Regions from separate parts of the Paenibacillus sp. YAE3 genome, predicted to be linked through region 3. Evidence: riboswitches for the same ligand, from Rfam matches in the RefSeq annotation. Region 3 holds a riboswitch; each other region holds the start of a gene.
The links. A riboswitch is a leader RNA that binds a small molecule or an ion and turns the genes downstream of it on or off. The one in region 3 is predicted to bind cyclic di-AMP.

Region 1 (4,212 bases), on a different contig from region 3:
AAGGATGCTTACGCTCCATCTGCGCGAATTGGAGGAGGAAGAGATCGTTAAACGGGTCGTTTATCCGCAAATACCGCCGAAAGTGGAGTACTCCATCACGGAATACGGCAAAAGCCTGTCTCCGATTTTGGAAGCCTTGCATCAATGGGGATTGGCCCATGTCCAGCGAAAACAGCTCCATAAGGGGAACAATGAACAAACGGAAACGGACTAGCGTTCAACAAGATTGCTTGTCCGTTTTTTTGATGATTCAGGGGGAAAGCAAGCAGCTTAACCAGCATGTATAGACATACCGTCATGCAGTATTTAAAATGGCATAAGCAGTACCTTAAGGGTGTATCAGCAGGATTTTGATTTTTTTGAGAGAGCAGCATGTCCTTATTTTTTCGCGGAGAGGAGCAGGATGAGAACGTACACTTTAGTCGGACCCCAATTATACATCGGAGAATAGGTGGATTTTACTACATATGAAAAACCGCGTTTTTCAAATCGTGATCGTCGTAGTCCTGGTGCTGATCGGCCTTTTTGTCATGAACAGGTCCGTGATCCGCCTGTCGACGCTGATCGGCATTTTATGGCCGCTTTCCATTATAGGCATCGGCTTCATCATTTTTATGGAAAACCGTTCGCCGCAAAGCACGCTGGCATGGTTTTTGATCCTGGCATTTCTTCCGGCGGTAGGGGTGCTGTTGTATTTGCTTTTTGGCAGAAGCCGCTGGAGACGGAAAAAACATCTGCACCGGGCGGAAGAACAGAGAAAGCTGTTCCGGGAGATTTTGGCGGGCAGGCGTTTGAATTTGGCCCCATTGTCGTTGTTAAGTGAGAGGTCGGAATATGTCATCAAGGTCATTGAAAGGTTCGGCGGCGGCCCGGCAGCAACGGAAACCGAAACAAAGCTGTTGACCAACGGCGACGAAACCTTTTCGGAAATTTTGCAAGCCATCGAAAAGGCCGCGCACCATATCCATATCCAGTATTATATTTATCGTTCGGACCGCATCGGCACCGCCATTCGGGACGCGCTGATCCGCAAAGCCGAATCGGGCGTGATCGTTCGTTTTCTTTTTGACGGATTGGGCAGCAACGGGTTGCGTAAACGCTTTTTGCAGCCGATGAAAGATGCCGGCATCGAGGTCGTCGAGTTTGATCCCATTTTTTCGCCTTGGCTTCTTGAAACGGTCAATTACCGTAACCACCGCAAAATCGTCATCGTTGACGGCGTGGTCGGCTTTACCGGCGGGCTGAACGTCGGCGACGAATATCTCGGCCGTTCCAAAAAATTTCCGGTCTGGCGCGACAGCCACTTGAAAATCGAAGGAAAGGCGCTCTATAAACTGCAGGCCATTTTCCTGGAAGACTGGCTGTACGCAACCAGCGGCCAAAACCATTACTCTTGGGACGCTTACATGAACAGGTCGTATTTTCCGGATCAGGGGGTCCCGGCGAATGGGGCCGTTCAGATCGTGGCCAGCGGCCCAAGCTCGGAAGATACAAGCATACGCAACGCGCTGTTGGCCATCATGGCATCGGCAAAAAAATCGATTTGGATCGCCACGCCATATTTTATACCGGATCAGGAAACATTAACATTGCTGCGATTGTCCGCGGCGGCAGGCATCGATGTACGCATTTTGTACCCGGGGAAAAGCGACAGCGTGATCAGCGACCAGGCATCCCAATCCTACTTTACGCCCCTCCTTAAGGCGGGAGCCTCTATATACCATTACAAAGACGGCTTTATTCATGCCAAAATCGTGCTGGTGGATGACGAAATCGCATCGATCGGTACGGCCAACATGGATATCCGCAGCTTTGAGCTGAATTACGAGCTTGCCGCGGTGCTTTACGAATCCGAAACCGTGCTGGACATCAAACGCGATTTTGAGCAGGATTTCAAGGACTCCGTCCGCATCGCTTGGGACTCCTTCCAGAAACGAGGCATTCTGAAACGCATTTCAGAATCGCTGATGAGGCTTATTTCGCCGCTGCTCTAAGCATCGGCCGAAAACAGGCGTGAACCATGGCTACGGCCTGAAAAAAACAGGATGCAGCCGTTGCAAGCGATGCCATGGATTCAATTTGCCCGTTTTCGCGCTACAATATGATTCTTGGCCTCTTTACAGTAAGTATCCAACGGGAGTATGATTTCATTCGTAAATGAACTTGTGACCCTGAATTGTCATTTTCCTTGATCGCTTAATTCTGTATCCAGAAGCGGGGGAACCAACGGGAGGAAGGGAACTTCGTCCCAGGGGTGAATCACTTGATTATGTTCGCAGGTCGAGTGTAGGGATACTTTCAATCCCGAATCCGTCAGCTAACCTCGTAGGCGTTATGAAAGAAGGATTTGTCGTGCGCTTTTGAAAGCCGCGGGAAAGCCCAACTTTCCTGTGGCTTTTTTTGGTGTGCCCAATTGGGCCAAAAGGGGAAACAATAAGGATACTTTCATGGAACTTCAACTTGAACAGTGGCGGTGAATGACACGATGGCAGCGTTAAAAAGGCTCCTCATTGGACGTCCTCTGAAATCTGCGGAATTGGGAGAACAAAAGCTCAACAAAAAGAAGGCACTTGCGATACTTTCCTCGGACGCGTTATCCTCCGTCGCCTACGGTCCCGAGCAAATCCTGCTGGTGCTGATCACGGTCGGCGCATCGGCTTTCTGGTATTCGATTCCGATAGGAATCGGTGTCCTTATTTTATTATCGGCGTTGATTCTGTCGTATCGCCAAATCATTTTCGCTTATCCGCATGGCGGGGGAGCATACGTCGTATCCAAGCAAAATTTGGGGATATATCCTGGATTGGTGGCCGGCGGCTCGCTGTTGGTCGATTACATTTTGACCGTGGCGGTGAGCGTCTCGGCGGGAACGGACGCCATCACGTCGGCATTTCCCGTGCTGCATGAGCATACGGTGGCGATCGCAGTCACGTTTGTTATCCTCATTACGCTCCTGAATCTGAGAGGCGTCACCGAGTCGGCTTCCATCTTGGCGTATCCGGTGTACTTATTCGCGCTGGCGATGTTTATTTTGATCGGCGTCGGGCTGTACCATATCGCGACCGGCCAGGTTGCGCCTAACCTGCATACGCCAGTCGGCACGCCGGTGGCAGGGATCAGCTTGTTTCTGCTGCTAAAAGCTTTTGCATCGGGCAGCTCGGCGCTGACCGGCGTCGAGGCGATATCCAACGCGATACCGAATTTCAAAGATCCGGCCCCTAAAAATGCAGCCAAAACGTTAATGGCCATGGGCATTCTGCTGGCCCTGCTTTTCTCGGGCATCGTGTTCATGGCTTATTATTTGGGGATCTCCCCGAATGCGCAGGAAACGGTCGTATCGCAAATCGCCAAGGAAACCTTCGGGCGCAATTTCATGTATTTTATCATTCAAGGAACCACTGCGTTGATCTTGATCTTGGCGGCGAATACGGGGTATTCCGCTTTTCCGCTGCTGGCGGTGAATCTTGCCAAAGACCGGTTCATTCCCAGAATGTTTACGGTAAGGGGAGACCGCCTCGGATATTCCAACGGCATCATCTTTCTTGGGCTGCTGTCGATCGTGCTGATTATTGCCTTCCACGGGCAAACGGAGCATTTGATTCCGCTGTATGCGGTAGGCGTTTTTATTCCTTTTACGTTGTCGCAGACGGGGATGATCGCGAAATGGGTGCGGGAAAAACCCGCAGGCTGGGTAACGAAACTTATCATCAATGCGATCGGCGCGCTCATCAGCTTCACCGTATCGGTCATGTTTTTCGTGACCAAGTTCCCGCAAATATGGCCGGTGTTAATATTCTTGCCTTTGATCGTTTATTTGTTCCACAGAATCAAGAAGCATTACGAAGCGGTAGGCGAGCAGCTTCGCTTGTCGACCTGCGAACCGGCGGTTCCGATCGAAGGAAACGTCGTCATCCTTCCGGTGTCCGGCATCACGCACGTGGTCGAACATTCGTTGAATTATGCGCAATCCTTATCGGCGGACCAGATCATTGCCGTATACATCCCTTTTGAAAAGGAAGAGGAAATTCGCTTCGAAGAAAAATGGAAGAAGTGGCGGCCGGACGTCCGGCTGGTGACGTTGCCTTCCCCTTACCGGAGCATCATACATCCGCTGAGCAAATTCATCGATATGGTTCATCGAAAGGCCAGCGAGTCCCATTATCAGGTAACGGTCGTCATTCCCCAGTTCATACCGAAGCGGAGCTGGCAAAA
Region 2 (4,212 bases), on a different contig from region 3:
GATGCGTCAGGAACGAAATGGCCGTCGGCGCCAAAATGATCAGCGGATGCGCCAGGATCGCGACGGCGATCAGCTTCATTTCCCGGCTTTCGATTTTGTTCCCGAGAAACTCCGGCGTCCGCCCGACCATGAGGCCGCAAATGAACACGCCCAATATGGCGTACATCAGCATGTTGACCAGCCCGACGCCTTTGCCCCCGAAGACGACGTTCAGCATCATCTGCGCCAGCGGAGCCAGCCCGCCGAGCGGGGTCAGCGTATCGTGCATGTTATTGACCGAACCGGTCGTCGCCGCGGTCGTCACCGCCGTGAACAAAGCGGACTGCGCCACGCCGAAACGAACTTCTTTTCCTTCCATGCTGCCCTGCGAAGCGTCGATGCCCAGCTGATGGATCAGCGGGTTGCCGCTTTTTTCCGAGACGTACGTCAGGGACAGGAACGCCAGGAACAGCACCATCATGGCCGAAAAAAGAATCCAGCCCTGCTTGCGGTTGCCGGCGAAACGCCCGAACGTGTAAGGCAGCGCGGCCGATATCGTCCACATGCTTAAAATTTCGATGACGTTCGTGAGCGGACTCGGATTCTCGAACGGATGCGACGAGTTCGCCCCGAAAAATCCGCCGCCGTTCGTTCCCAGATGTTTGATCGATTCCAGGGACGCTACCGGCCCCATCGCGATATGCTGCACAGCGCCGCCAAGCGTGTTCACGGTCACCGCCTGATCAAGCGTCTGCGGCACCTTCAACCCCACAAGCACCAGGGTAACGATCAACGCGAGCGGCAGGAACACCCGGACATGGGCTTTGACGAAATCCTCGAAAAAGTTGCCGAGTCCGTCCCCGCGGCGGGTTATGCCCCGCATGAAAGCGATCGCCACGGCCAGGCCGGACGCGGCCGACGTAAACATCATCATCGTGATGACGATCATTTGCCCCAAATACGACATGCCGCTTTCCCCGCTGTAATGCTGCAGGTTCGTATTCGTCATAAAGCTGATGACGGTGTTGAAGGACAAGCTCGCCTCCATGTTTCCCGTCCCGTTCGGGTTTGCCGGCAGTCCGCCCATCCATCTCAGCACCGCGTAACTTACGGCCACAAGCACAACGTTCGTCGCCATCATGCTTAAGGCATATGTTTTCCAGCTCATCCCGGAGCGTTTCCGAAGACCGATGACGGCATAAAAAAACTTCTCCACGGGACCGAACATCCGGTCCATCCAGTTCGCCTCGTTAGAAAACACGTGGTAAATATAACTGCCTGCCGGTTTGACCAACAGCAGCAGCACCACGATCACGATGCCTATCTGCAATATATCCAAAATCGTTTCCTCCTCTTATAAGCGGGTGAAGGCGTCTAAGCCTGCTCCGCCCGGCCTTTCTAAAACCGTTCCGGATGGATCAAGGCATACGCCAGGTAGACGAACACAAACGCCGTCAGCACCAAAACCACGATCATCGGCCTTCGCCTCCCCCATCCACGACATGGCCGCACCAGATGAGGAACAGCAAAAAGATTCCGAACACGCCCGCAAGCGTTAAAATCATTAAAAAATCCATCATGGTTCAACGCTCTCCTTGTCAAATCCCTTATTTCAGCAAAAATCCGACTTCGCCGTTCAACGTGTGAATGACGTGATCCGCGCCAAGCCCCCGGTAAATGCCCGGCGAGTGATGCGCCCGGGTGATTACGTAGATGGAATCCGGCGTCCAAGCACGGCAAATTTGCAAGTAACGGCACGTTAAATTCAAACTGTTTTCGAATATAAAAATCCGGCCGATCCGCCACTCAGGCACGACCCATTCCTCCGTGTTGTTGGTATGGAGCCGGATGACTTTGGAGACGCCCAGCTTCTTCAGATCGCGTTCTTCCTTGGCATTGTTCGTCAGTGCGGCGAAAGGCCGCTTGAGATAGATCAAAAGCTTGATAAAATTGCGCCCGGCCTCGTTCGGGGCCGTCACGACGATGAGTTCCTCCTCCACGGCTCTCGCCTCCTTTCGTTTCTGGATCGGGCAATCCGCAACAATCGCACCTTTTATTAAAAATGCTTATCCGAAATGCTGACCCGAATAAAAAAAAGCCGCAGGAAAGAGGATTCTTTCCCGCGGCTTCCAACATCCATGACCAAAGAAAGCCATGAAATATCGCTCACGACGAATGGGGCCTCTCCCGATACGCTTACGAGGTTAGCTGACGGATTCGGGCGTGAGAGTCGCCCTTCCCCCGTCCGGTTTTCGGACAAAGGGATTCACCCCGGCGCCATCCGCTTGTGGAAGCAAACGGCGCGTTGGTTCCCCCGCTTCCGGCCAAAGCCGGAATTCAGCGTTAAAGACGTTTCTATTGACTTTCATCCATTTTGTGCAACGTTGCGTTTTTGGCAATAAAAAACCACAGAGGTCATCCGATCCCCTGCGGCCGATGTTCATCGATCACAAGTTTCATCATTCCTCTCTCAGGCGACGCTTACGAGGTTAGCTGACGGATTCGAGCGGTGAGAGTCGCTCTACCCGCGATCGGATCCATGGCATCCGTTCGCAGGATTCACCCCGGCGCCTCCCTGCCTTCCGACTCTCACACCGGACGACGGGACGCGCGATTGGTTCCCCCGATTTCCGCTTCTTCAAACGGAAATTCAGCGATTTAAAAATGGAAACATGTTCAATTACGATTTGAATCATACACCCGCGTGCATCGGGATGTAAAGGAGACGCGAAATCGTTATCCGCGTAAAATGGCGACCCTATCATACAGGTTATCGCTTACAAAAGTCTTTATCTGCGCCAAGCTCTCGCATGCTCTCTATTTTTCGCGTTTTTGGCAATGGATGCGAAAGCCCCCTTCTATTGCGTTCCTTTGAATGCGGATCCCTTTTTCCGCAAACCGGCCGGGCCCAATCGAATCGTGAACCGTTGCCCTATGGCGACCTAAAAGCATAAAGAATGGAGCAAAACAAAAAAGAGGCCGCGTTGGCCTCTTTCGTTATATGTGAGTCTATGGAATTTCCCGCGGCGGCAAAAGCTTCTTTTTACGAACGAACGCTTGGATAGCGAAACATTGCCTGGTGCAACAAAAAAATCCCTGCAAAACAGGGATTTTCTCGGTCAGATCGTCAATGCGGTAGAGAGGACTCGAACCTCCACGGGCATACGCCCACTACCCCCTCAAGATAGCGTGTCTGCCATTCCACCACTACCGCATAATATTAACTTTTGCAGCAACTCTGTTATTATACACCGATTATCACGATATGTAAATAGTTTATTTCTTTTATGCAGTCCGATCCCTGGGAATATATGAACCGTTGCGTAAAAACGGGCCGTGGACCAAAGCCCATTCATTCCTTCAACAGCTTGCCCAGCTTGGCGACCGTATCACCTTCCGCCGTCGGAACGTTGATCGTGACGGTCAAATCCGGGTCGTCGGACGTCACAAACGAAACCTGCTCGAATTCGAGCCTGCCCGCGGCCGGATGATGAATGATTTTTTTCCCTTCGGGGCCGTTTAAGACGTCATGCCGCGGCCACCACGCCCTGAATTCTTCGCTTGCGCGGTTTAATTCACCGATCATGTCCGTCCACCATGGATCCCCGGCAAATTTGGCGTAGTTTGCCCGAAATTGCGCCAGACGGTGCCGGGCATGGGCTTCCCAACGTTCCCGGAGCAGGCTGCGGACATCCAGGGAGGTAAACGTACGCCAGACGGAGTTGCGTTCCCTTGCCGGCATCGTTTCATATTCTCCATACACCATGCTGGCGATCCGGTTCCATCCCACGATGTTTAAGCGCTGGTCGGTCACGTAAGCCGGGCTTGTTCCCTGCAGGTCCAGAAACCGCTGAAGCGCCGGCGTAATTTCCGCGGCAGCCTCCCCCGAAACGGGGGGATACTGCTGCAAGGCAAGCAGAAACAGATGTCTTTTTTCATCGGCATCAAGCTGCAGGGCGCGCGCGATGCTCTCCGTCACCTGGGAAGATACCTGTATGTTTCGGCCCTGTTCCAGCCACGTATACCAATCGACGCTGATGCCGGCAAGCAGCGCCACCTCGCTGCGCCGAAGTCCCGGAGTCCGCCTGCGCCCCTCCACCTTCAAACCGGCCTGCTCCGGCGTCATCCGGGCGCGCCGGGTGCGCAAAAACTGGGCAAGCTCCCGAAGACGCTCCCCATCCGCTTTTTCCCACAAGTGCTTCTCCTCCCCTTCCCGTTCCCTAGGAGAATTTC
Region 3 (4,212 bases):
AACGGATGGCGTTCCCATGCGTAGCTTCCGCTTTTAAGCGCAACCCGGTGCCCCTGCTTGACCCTTTCGAGCACGATCGCGATCAGGAACGACAAACTCCGTTTTGCGTTCAAAAAATAAATCATTCCGTTTTCCCGCTCGATCTCGGCCACCCAGCCGTCCAGACGCGCGTAATCGGCATTCGAAAAAGGCCATCCGGTATAAGGATAAGCCTCGGTGAACAGCTTCCATAAAAAATAGCGGACATGGATTTCGTTTCCTTTCAGCGCCGGCGCCGAATACGTGATCCGCAGCTGAAACGGGCGCAGTTCGTCCCGGTTTAGCTGGATGATCCATTTTTTGAACGAAGAAAAGCTCATATACAGCTCTTCCGCTACCTCCTCGGCGGAGGTGTTGCCGTCATGCATGAACAAACGCTGCATCAGGCGGAAATACGGCGTTTCCCGAAGCAGCGGTTCCAAAACTTCCTGAATGCTTGTCCCATGCCGGTCCCGGCGGAACATGATGCCCTTCCCCCTGGATACCTCGATCTGCATGGACGGGGGCAGCAGGGGGATGGCGGACTCGACGATCTTACGGACGGATTTGTCCGATACGCCCATCTCGCTTTCCACCTCTGCGAACGTAAACCACCGTTCTTCCCGGTCCAGCAGCTTCAGCAGCGATTTCAGCTGCCTGTATTCCTTATTCATGTCATCACCTTTGCCGGATGCTTTCCGCCGAACCTAGCGGCACATCCCTCATTGTTGCCGGCGGAAGCCGTTTTCAGCCCGAATGCTGCTGCTCCATCCGGAAAAGCTTTTGGTCGATCAAAAAATTGAGCAGAATGCGGTTAAATTCCCGCGGCTGGCACAAATGGCTCGGATAAATCGCGTCCTCGATCACCGCTTTCTGGGCGCAGGCGAACCGCTCCACCGCCTTGTTCATCTGGTTGACGAACCATTCGCTCTGCCTGCCGGCCACGCATAACACCGGCATCCGCAGCCGGGACAACACCGGATCGATATCCGCCTTAAGCAGCGCCATCCGTTGTTTGATCGACTCGGTCGGCCGTTTATGAAACAGCTCGTTCCTTAAAATGCTGTAGGCCGGAATCCACCTGTGATACGTTACGCGCAGCGACCGGAGAAAAAACTCGGCGGGAAGATAATAGGAAATCCAGCTGCAGGCCTCCAGCAGCTTCCAGATGCCGTTTTTCGTGCCGAAAGGGCCGCACGGCCCGTAAAAATAACTATCCACCAGCACAAGCGCGTTGACGCGGTCCGAATAGGTTTCCGCGAATTTTTGCACCAGCAGGCTGCCGCTCGAGCAGCCGACCAGCGTCACCTTCGGCAAGCCGAGCTTATCCAGCAGCTCTTTCAGGTCCCTGCACTGGGTGTCGACGATTTCCTCGACTTCCACATTCAATTTACCCGAATTGCCGTAACCTCTCAAATCGAGGACGATGACCTTCGCCCTTTTGCTGAAATATTCCACTTGAGGCTCAAAACTATGATGAGATGAAAGATGTCCGTGAATAAAGACGATCGGCACCCCGCTGCCATGCGTCTCGTAATATAGCGACGTTCCATTCACTTGTATGTTAGGCAACTTCCTTCTCCTCCCGCTATGCATGGTCTGTCGATGTGTTTTTTTATATGTGGGTCGAACCTTCGTTAACCTCGGCAAAATGCTCATGTCAAAAAAAGAAGCACGGAAAGAGGAACCCTCTTTCCATGCTTCTTCAGGCAAGGCAAAATAAACCTTGCTTGGCATGTATAAAAGCAGCCTCTCTTCTCACGCTTACGAGGTTAGCTGTCGGATTCGGACCAAGAGTAGCCCTACTCGAATGCGATTTCAAGATTCACCCCATGTGACGAACGGTTGGTTGTCACGGCCGGTTCCCCCGTTTTCCGCCGGAACGGAAATTCAGCGATCATAGACATTCATGTTATTTTTTCGCACAGAAAAACACAGAGCGGATACCCTGTGCTCGTTGACAACTCACAGTTTCACTCCTCTCTCCTAGCGACGCTTACGAGGTTAGCTGTCGGATTCGGGCCGTGAGAGCTGCCCTACGGACGGAAAGCTGATCCAAGACAGCCTCTTCATCCGATTCACCCCAAGCAGCCGGCTATATCCATGGAGACTCGGAATGCATGCCGGTGCCGATGTGGTTCCCCCGCTTTTCGCGATTGAAAATTCAGCGTAATCCATTCATGAACCAAAGATTTTTCATAATGAGTTGAATATACGCCTGAGCCGACGAACTGTAAAGGTTGGTTACAATAGAATTCATGGCCTTTTTTATAGCTTTTGCCGGTTTCCGGCCCCTGATCCTGCCCAATCATTCATTTACAACCGATAGCTTCCGTTTCCTTGATTTATACATCGTTCATCTTGTTATAACCAAGCGCTCTTCCGAGATCGATACAGAACTTGGCGGGAAAAATGAATACCCCCCCATCAGCCATATAAGAACTCCTTCGTACCAATCAGAACTATTCAAAGCCTTTGAACCGCTGCTACGATAATGGTGTCATAAGGCATCTTCATTCCATGGATCGCAGGGAGGTGAATGATTGAACAACAATAAAAGAGGACATCACGGATTTATCCATGAGGTCGCAAAGAACCGTTATCTGTATCTGCTTGCGCTTCCCGGCATGCTGTTCCTGCTTGTCTTTGCGTATACGCCGATGCTGGGACATTTGCTTGCCTTTCAGAATTACCGGCTTTCAGACGGTCTATTGGGAAGTCAATGGGTAGGATGGAGAAACTTCGAGTTTTTCTTTTCAACCAATGACTGGCTGCGCGTCACATGGAACACCGTATTTTTGAATGGGCTGTTTCTGGTGTTCGGTCGATACCACATTCACGATCCAAGACTATCCGTCGAAAGCATCGCCGACCACATCGAGTTGTCCGCCAAATATTCCCGTCAATTGTTTCTCGACCATTACGGAATGTCGCTGTCCAATTATATTTTGAATATGCGGATCGAAAAGGTAAAGGAATTGCTCACGGAGACCGACATGAGCGTTGCCGAAATCGCGCAGCAAGCCGGGTTTCAGACGAAAAGCCATTTTTTTACCGCCTTCAAAAAAGCGACCGGCATGACGCCGGCCCAATATCGTTGCCGACAGATGGACGAGGCGAGCGGTTGATTCAGATCGCCGATTCCACGTATTCATCCGGCTTGATGCCTTCGTACCGCACGAAAGCACGTTTGAAGGAATAGACGTTTTCGTAACCTACCCGGCGGGCGATATCGTCCATCCCGAATGTTTTCTCCCGCAGCAGCTCCTTGGCCGTTTCCATCCGGAGCCGGCATAAATAGTCGTAGAAGTTGATGCCGGACACTTCCTTGAAGATTTTGGAGACATGGGATACCGACATGCCGCATCTTTCCGCCAGCTGCTTCAGCGAAATGTCGGCGCTGGTGTAGTTCTGGTTCACGAATTGAAGCAGCTCGCTGCCGACGGCAAGCGAAGGCGAGGTATTGGCATAACGTTTCCGTTCGCAAATTAACGTGCCGACCTCAAAAACGTAGCTCCACATCCCGCCGATGTCCCCCGCTCCCGCCCGGCTCGCGAATTGCTTGGCGTATAGGCACGTGTCCAGGTTCAGCTCATGCAGCACCCTCAGCATCGTTTCCATCAACAAGGATACCAGCTTGGTTTCGCTCGGTTCGGGCAGCCGCCGCTTTTTGTTTTCCTCGCTGATTTCGTGCAAGATTTGCATCGTCGTATCCAGGTTGCCGATTTTCAGGTTATTGATCAGTTGAACCTCCCAATCGGTCGGATAATAATAATCGACGCCTGGCTGAATCTCCTCCTTCTGCACCGGGAGATGCTCCCTCGCGAAGAGGGTATACTGCAGGCTTTCGTTGGCCGCATAATACGATTTGCTGATGCCGACCAGCCCTTTTTCCGCCGTGCCGCATAAAACGTCCGGCTGAAAGCCGCAGGCCAGCCCGATCTCGCCCGCGATTTCGGCCGCGATGCTCTCCAGCTCCCCTTCGCTGCCAAGCGGCTCGACAGAAGAAAGAATGAGCGCTTTGTCCGCATTGGTCACCTCAAACAGCTCGTACGCGAGCCGGTGACGGCTCATCGCCTGTTCCACGATCACGATCGTCATCATTTCGATTTTCCGGATCCGTTCCATGTCGGACAAATCGCGGAGTGCATGGAAACTGATCAGCAGCGTGCAATAAAACATGTCGTCGGTATA
Region 4 (4,212 bases), on a different contig from region 3:
GACGATGCCCGCGATGATGTCCGGCACGTCGCCCAGCGCGAACAGGCTGAAGCTCATCAGGACGCTGTCGAAGACGACGTGGCTGAACATGGCGGCGATGTAGCCGTGCTTTAAGAAAATGAAGCTGAACAGCAGCCCGATGACCGTCAGTTCGATCGGACGCGTAATGACGGGGTAAATCGGATAAAGCGTGTGTCCGAGCGCCCAAATCAGCGTCGTGATCAGGCAGGCGGCAAACGTGCTGCGCAGCAGCTTTTTCAGCATCGGAATGCCGAACAGGCGGTAGACCGCTTCCTCGGAAATACCCGCCATCCACGCCATAATCGGCAGCAGCCAAGGATATAACATGTTGTACGGCGATTGCGTGGCATCGGTCGTCGACCAGCTGTGGATCGTTTTGTCGAGCACGATGTAAATGACGGACTGGACGCCCATCAGAATAAACGCCCATAGGTACCCGGTGTACATGCTGTGCAGCACGTAAGGCCCGTAGCCGGGTTCTTTGGCTTTGGCCCAGGCATTGATGCCGGCTTTGCGCCATAAACCGTCCCCGCCCACGAGCGAGAAGTACAAAAGGGCAGCCATCACCAGGTTAAAGAAGGTCTGGAAACCGAGCATGAAGACAAGGCCGAAATTCGAAACCCCCTCGCCTTGAAATACCGGCAGCATGTTGTACGTGCTGAACGTGGCGACCGCAAAATAAAACACGCTCAGGAAAATGCCCCTCTTGAACGACGTATGGGCCCGGGTCAACGCGCTGTATACGATGGCCAGTACGCCTAGGACAAACGTCAGCAGACCGTAGCCTAAGATGGTAAGCCATTTGGCTTTGGACGTTTCCTTTTCGACGTAGGCCGCATGCGCTTCGGGCACGCTAAAGGTCTGTTCGAAGGAATGAACTTTCCCTTCCTCGAACGTCAATTTGACTTGAAGGCTTGAACGGCCGATCGTCCGGTTCGGGTCGGTGTATACGAGTCCCGCCTCGTTCTCCTTGGTCGACAGCTCCAGCTTGCCCGGGTCGTAACCCATTTGCTGCAGCCAAGGTGCGGCAAGCTCTTCTTTTTTCTCCAGCGACAGGCCGCCTTCCACGATTTTCAGCTTGGTTTCGCGTTTGGTTTTATTCGGGTCCGCCATGGCCGCGGCATAATTCGAATAGCGGGGCGTAACGGAAAAAGCGACGACCTTGCCCGAATTCATATGTACGTCGATATTGGCGTAACCTTCGTTTTGGCGTTCGGCCAAACGGACGCGGAACACGTCGTAGGGATAACTTTTTTCAAACGTTTTGTTGTATTCGTTCAGCAGCTTTTCCCGCGACAAATAGCCGTATAGATCCGAGTTGGACTGGTACGTGATAACCGCGTCCTTGCTCGGGTCCGGCTCCAAATGCAGCGTGTTTTGCATGAAGGCCTCCGCGGCGCGTTGGGCCTCCGCCTTGCTGATGACCTTCGTGTTTTGCTGCTCCAGCGTTTCCGAGGCGGTGGAAGGGAGAATCTGGAACAAGACGAATAAAACGAGCCCGATGACCGCAAAAATGCCCAGCCATTTGTAATTGGCTTTGAGCCGCAGCGGTTGTCCGACGGGATTCATGAAATGCCCCCTTTGTTTGGATTGTAAAGATATATACCTAGTATAAACGTAAACATAGCATACGATGTCCCTCGAAAGCCAGTTTTCTCCCTCATTGGCCGTGAAAAAATGATGAAAATCGTGGAAAGTGATTGTAAACGCGAGAGAAAGGCAGACTTTTATGAGATTTGCGATGCAATCGGGCCGTATTCCCACGTATTCATTCGAATAATGGCTTTGTGATGTAAAACGAATAGGATTATAATCTTTGAAGCAAATGAATAATCCGTACGCCGAATTTCGATATGAAAACGGGGGAACCATTATTTTGGGGTGAATTTCGCTTTTATCCATAGCGAATAGGGCAACCTGTGCATGCCCGAATCCGTCAGCTAACCTCGTAGGCGTTATGCAGCAGGAACCAAACCGAAAGGCATTGGATTTCCGATGCTTTTTTTCTTTTGACTTTTTTAAAGAGGTGACTATGTTGACAGCGAAAATCAGGTGGTTTCGATTGGCTCCCCCGCAAATTCTTGTATTGGGGTTCGCCGGCATTATATTGATCGGAGCCATACTTCTCACCTTGCCGATTTCGAACACGACGGGCAAGCCGCTCCGGTTCATCGATGCTTTGTTTACGGCGACTTCGGCGACTTGCGTTACCGGTTTGGTTGTTAAGGATACGGGAACGTTTTTCAGCACCTTCGGACAAGTCGTTATTATGCTGCTGATTCAGGTCGGGGGGCTCGGCTTCATGACGATGGCCACCTTGTTTTCCCTCGTGCTGAAGCGGAAGATTTCGCTGCGCGACCGCCTGATCCTCCAGGAAGCGATGAACCAGAACACGATGGAGGGCATCGTGCGGCTGATCCGGAAGGTGCTTATCTTTTCGCTCGTGATCGAAGGCTGCGGAGCGGTTTTGTTCGCCATCCGCTGGTCCTTTGACATGCCGGTCGGCCGGGCGGTGTACTTCGGGATATTTCACGGGGTATCGATGTTCAACAACGCGGGCTTCGACCTTTTCGGCCATTTCAACAGCCTGACGGGGTATGTGTACGATCCGCTCGTCAATATCGTCGTCATGTTTTTGATCGTTTCGGGCGGGATCGGATTTATTGTCATGTCGGACCTGGTGGATTACCGGCACAAACGGAAGCTTTCGCTGCATACGAAAATCGTGCTGTCCATGACCGGGGCGCTGATTCTGATCGGGGCGATCGTCATTTTCGTTTTCGAATTCACGAACCCGAAAACGCTCGGTTCCTTGAATTGGGGCGGCAAAATTCTTGCGTCGTTTTTCCAATCGGTTTCGCCGCGGACCGCGGGGGCCAACACGCTGGATCTCGCAAGCATGCGGCAAGCGTCCCAATTTTTCATGGTCATCCTGATGTTTATCGGCGCATCGCCGGGATCCACCGGAGGCGGGATCAAAACGACCACCTTCACCATTCTGGTCGGCGCGGTCATCGCCATGATCCGCGGACGCGACGATATCGTGCTTTACCGCTACCGCCTGGCGCAGGATCGCATCTTTAAGGCGCTGACGATCACCTTCCTCGCGTTGTTTCTGGTGGTCGGGGTGTCGATGGTGCTTTCGACGACGGAGGACAGCAACTTTTTGACCATTTTGTATGAAACGACTTCGGCTTTCGGGACGGTCGGGCTTTCGCTTGGACTTACGCAGCATTTGACGCTGGTCGGCAAAATATTGATCTGTCTCACGATGTTTGCGGGACGGCTTGGGCCGCTGACCCTGGCTTACGCACTTGGCCCGAAAAAAGGCAAAGAGCTGTACCGGCATCCGGAAGGCAAAATCATTATCGGCTAGTTTCAAAGAAAACAGAAATTGATTAAATAAGGAGTATCAGGAGAGAATGAAAACACAGCAGTTTGTCGTCATCGGTCTGGGACGTTTCGGCTCCAGCCTTGCACTCGAGCTCGTCGATTTGGGATACGAGGTGCTCGGGGTCGATAAAAACGAGGAAGTCGTCAGCGACATGAGCGAATATTTGACGCATGCCGTCGTGGCCGACGCCACGGACGAGGAAGTCCTCAAATCGCTCGGGATCCGCAATTTCGACTGCGGCATCGTCGCGATCGGAGACGATATCCAGATGAGCATCCTGGCCGCGATTTTGCTGAAGGATTTGGGCGTGCGCACGGTCGTGGCCAAGGCGATTTCGGTGCTTCACGGGCGCGCGCTGGAGAAGCTGGGCGTCGACCGGGTCATTTTTCCGGAAAAGGACATGGGGATCCGGGTTGCCCATCAGCTCGTGACGCCGAACCTGCTCGACTACATCGAGTTGTCCAAGGAATACAGCATCGTCGAAATGAAGGTGCCTGAAAAACTGGACTGCAAAACGTTAAACGAAATCAACACCCGCGCCAAATTCGGCTGCAGCATCGTGGCGATCCACCGCCAGGGAAAAGTGATCGTCGCTCCGACCGCAATGGATCAGCTCCGCGCCGGCGACATTATGGTGATCATCGGCGCGAACGACAACATCGACCGGTTCGAAAGCGAAGCCGTCAATGCAGACTAGATGGGAGTAAGTTAACGTGGAAACCCAGACGACCGAAATCATTCATCATATTTTAATCCTGCTGCTCTTTATCATTACCGTCGGGATGTTGGCCGGAAGG

Region 1: it holds a riboswitch for cyclic di-AMP, as region 3 does, so the genes downstream of both, AC27KL_RS15945 (APC family permease) here and AC27KL_RS10945 (alpha/beta fold hydrolase) in region 3, are expected to answer to the same signal.
Region 2: it holds a riboswitch for cyclic di-AMP, as region 3 does, so the genes downstream of both, AC27KL_RS18680 (hypothetical protein) here and AC27KL_RS10945 (alpha/beta fold hydrolase) in region 3, are expected to answer to the same signal.
Region 4: it holds a riboswitch for cyclic di-AMP, as region 3 does, so the genes downstream of both, AC27KL_RS13685 (TrkH family potassium uptake protein) here and AC27KL_RS10945 (alpha/beta fold hydrolase) in region 3, are expected to answer to the same signal.

The regions. Positions count from the first base shown of each region.
Region 1 is NZ_BAAIYF010000007.1:300,730-304,941, reverse strand. It holds gene AC27KL_RS15955 (winged helix-turn-helix transcriptional regulator) at 1-214, shown strand, start outside; gene AC27KL_RS15950 (cardiolipin synthase) at 468-1,994, shown strand; cyclic di-AMP (ydaO/yuaA leader) riboswitch at 2,184-2,346, shown strand; gene AC27KL_RS15945 (APC family permease) at 2,486-4,212, shown strand, end outside.
Region 2 is NZ_BAAIYF010000009.1:175,400-179,611, reverse strand. It holds gene kdpA (potassium-transporting ATPase subunit KdpA) at 1-1,318, opposite strand, end outside; gene AC27KL_RS18685 (potassium-transporting ATPase subunit F) at 1,378-1,455, opposite strand; gene AC27KL_RS18680 (hypothetical protein) at 1,587-1,979, opposite strand; cyclic di-AMP (ydaO/yuaA leader) riboswitch at 2,157-2,332, opposite strand; cyclic di-AMP (ydaO/yuaA leader) riboswitch at 2,442-2,645, opposite strand; tRNA gene AC27KL_RS18675 (tRNA-Leu) at 3,111-3,193, opposite strand; gene AC27KL_RS18670 (helix-turn-helix transcriptional regulator) at 3,332-4,174, opposite strand.
Region 3 is NZ_BAAIYF010000004.1:491,055-495,266, reverse strand. It holds gene AC27KL_RS10950 (AcpB/EbpR/MafR family transcriptional regulator) at 1-692, opposite strand, end outside; gene AC27KL_RS10945 (alpha/beta fold hydrolase) at 766-1,590, opposite strand; cyclic di-AMP (ydaO/yuaA leader) riboswitch at 1,764-1,924, opposite strand; cyclic di-AMP (ydaO/yuaA leader) riboswitch at 1,997-2,198, opposite strand; gene AC27KL_RS10940 (helix-turn-helix transcriptional regulator) at 2,562-3,146, shown strand; gene AC27KL_RS10935 (helix-turn-helix transcriptional regulator) at 3,148-4,212, opposite strand, start outside.
Region 4 is NZ_BAAIYF010000006.1:196,634-200,845, reverse strand. It holds gene AC27KL_RS13690 (CPBP family intramembrane glutamic endopeptidase) at 1-1,590, opposite strand, end outside; cyclic di-AMP (ydaO/yuaA leader) riboswitch at 1,851-1,991, shown strand; gene AC27KL_RS13685 (TrkH family potassium uptake protein) at 2,057-3,397, shown strand; gene AC27KL_RS13680 (potassium channel family protein) at 3,444-4,112, shown strand; gene AC27KL_RS13675 (cation:proton antiporter) at 4,129-4,212, shown strand, end outside.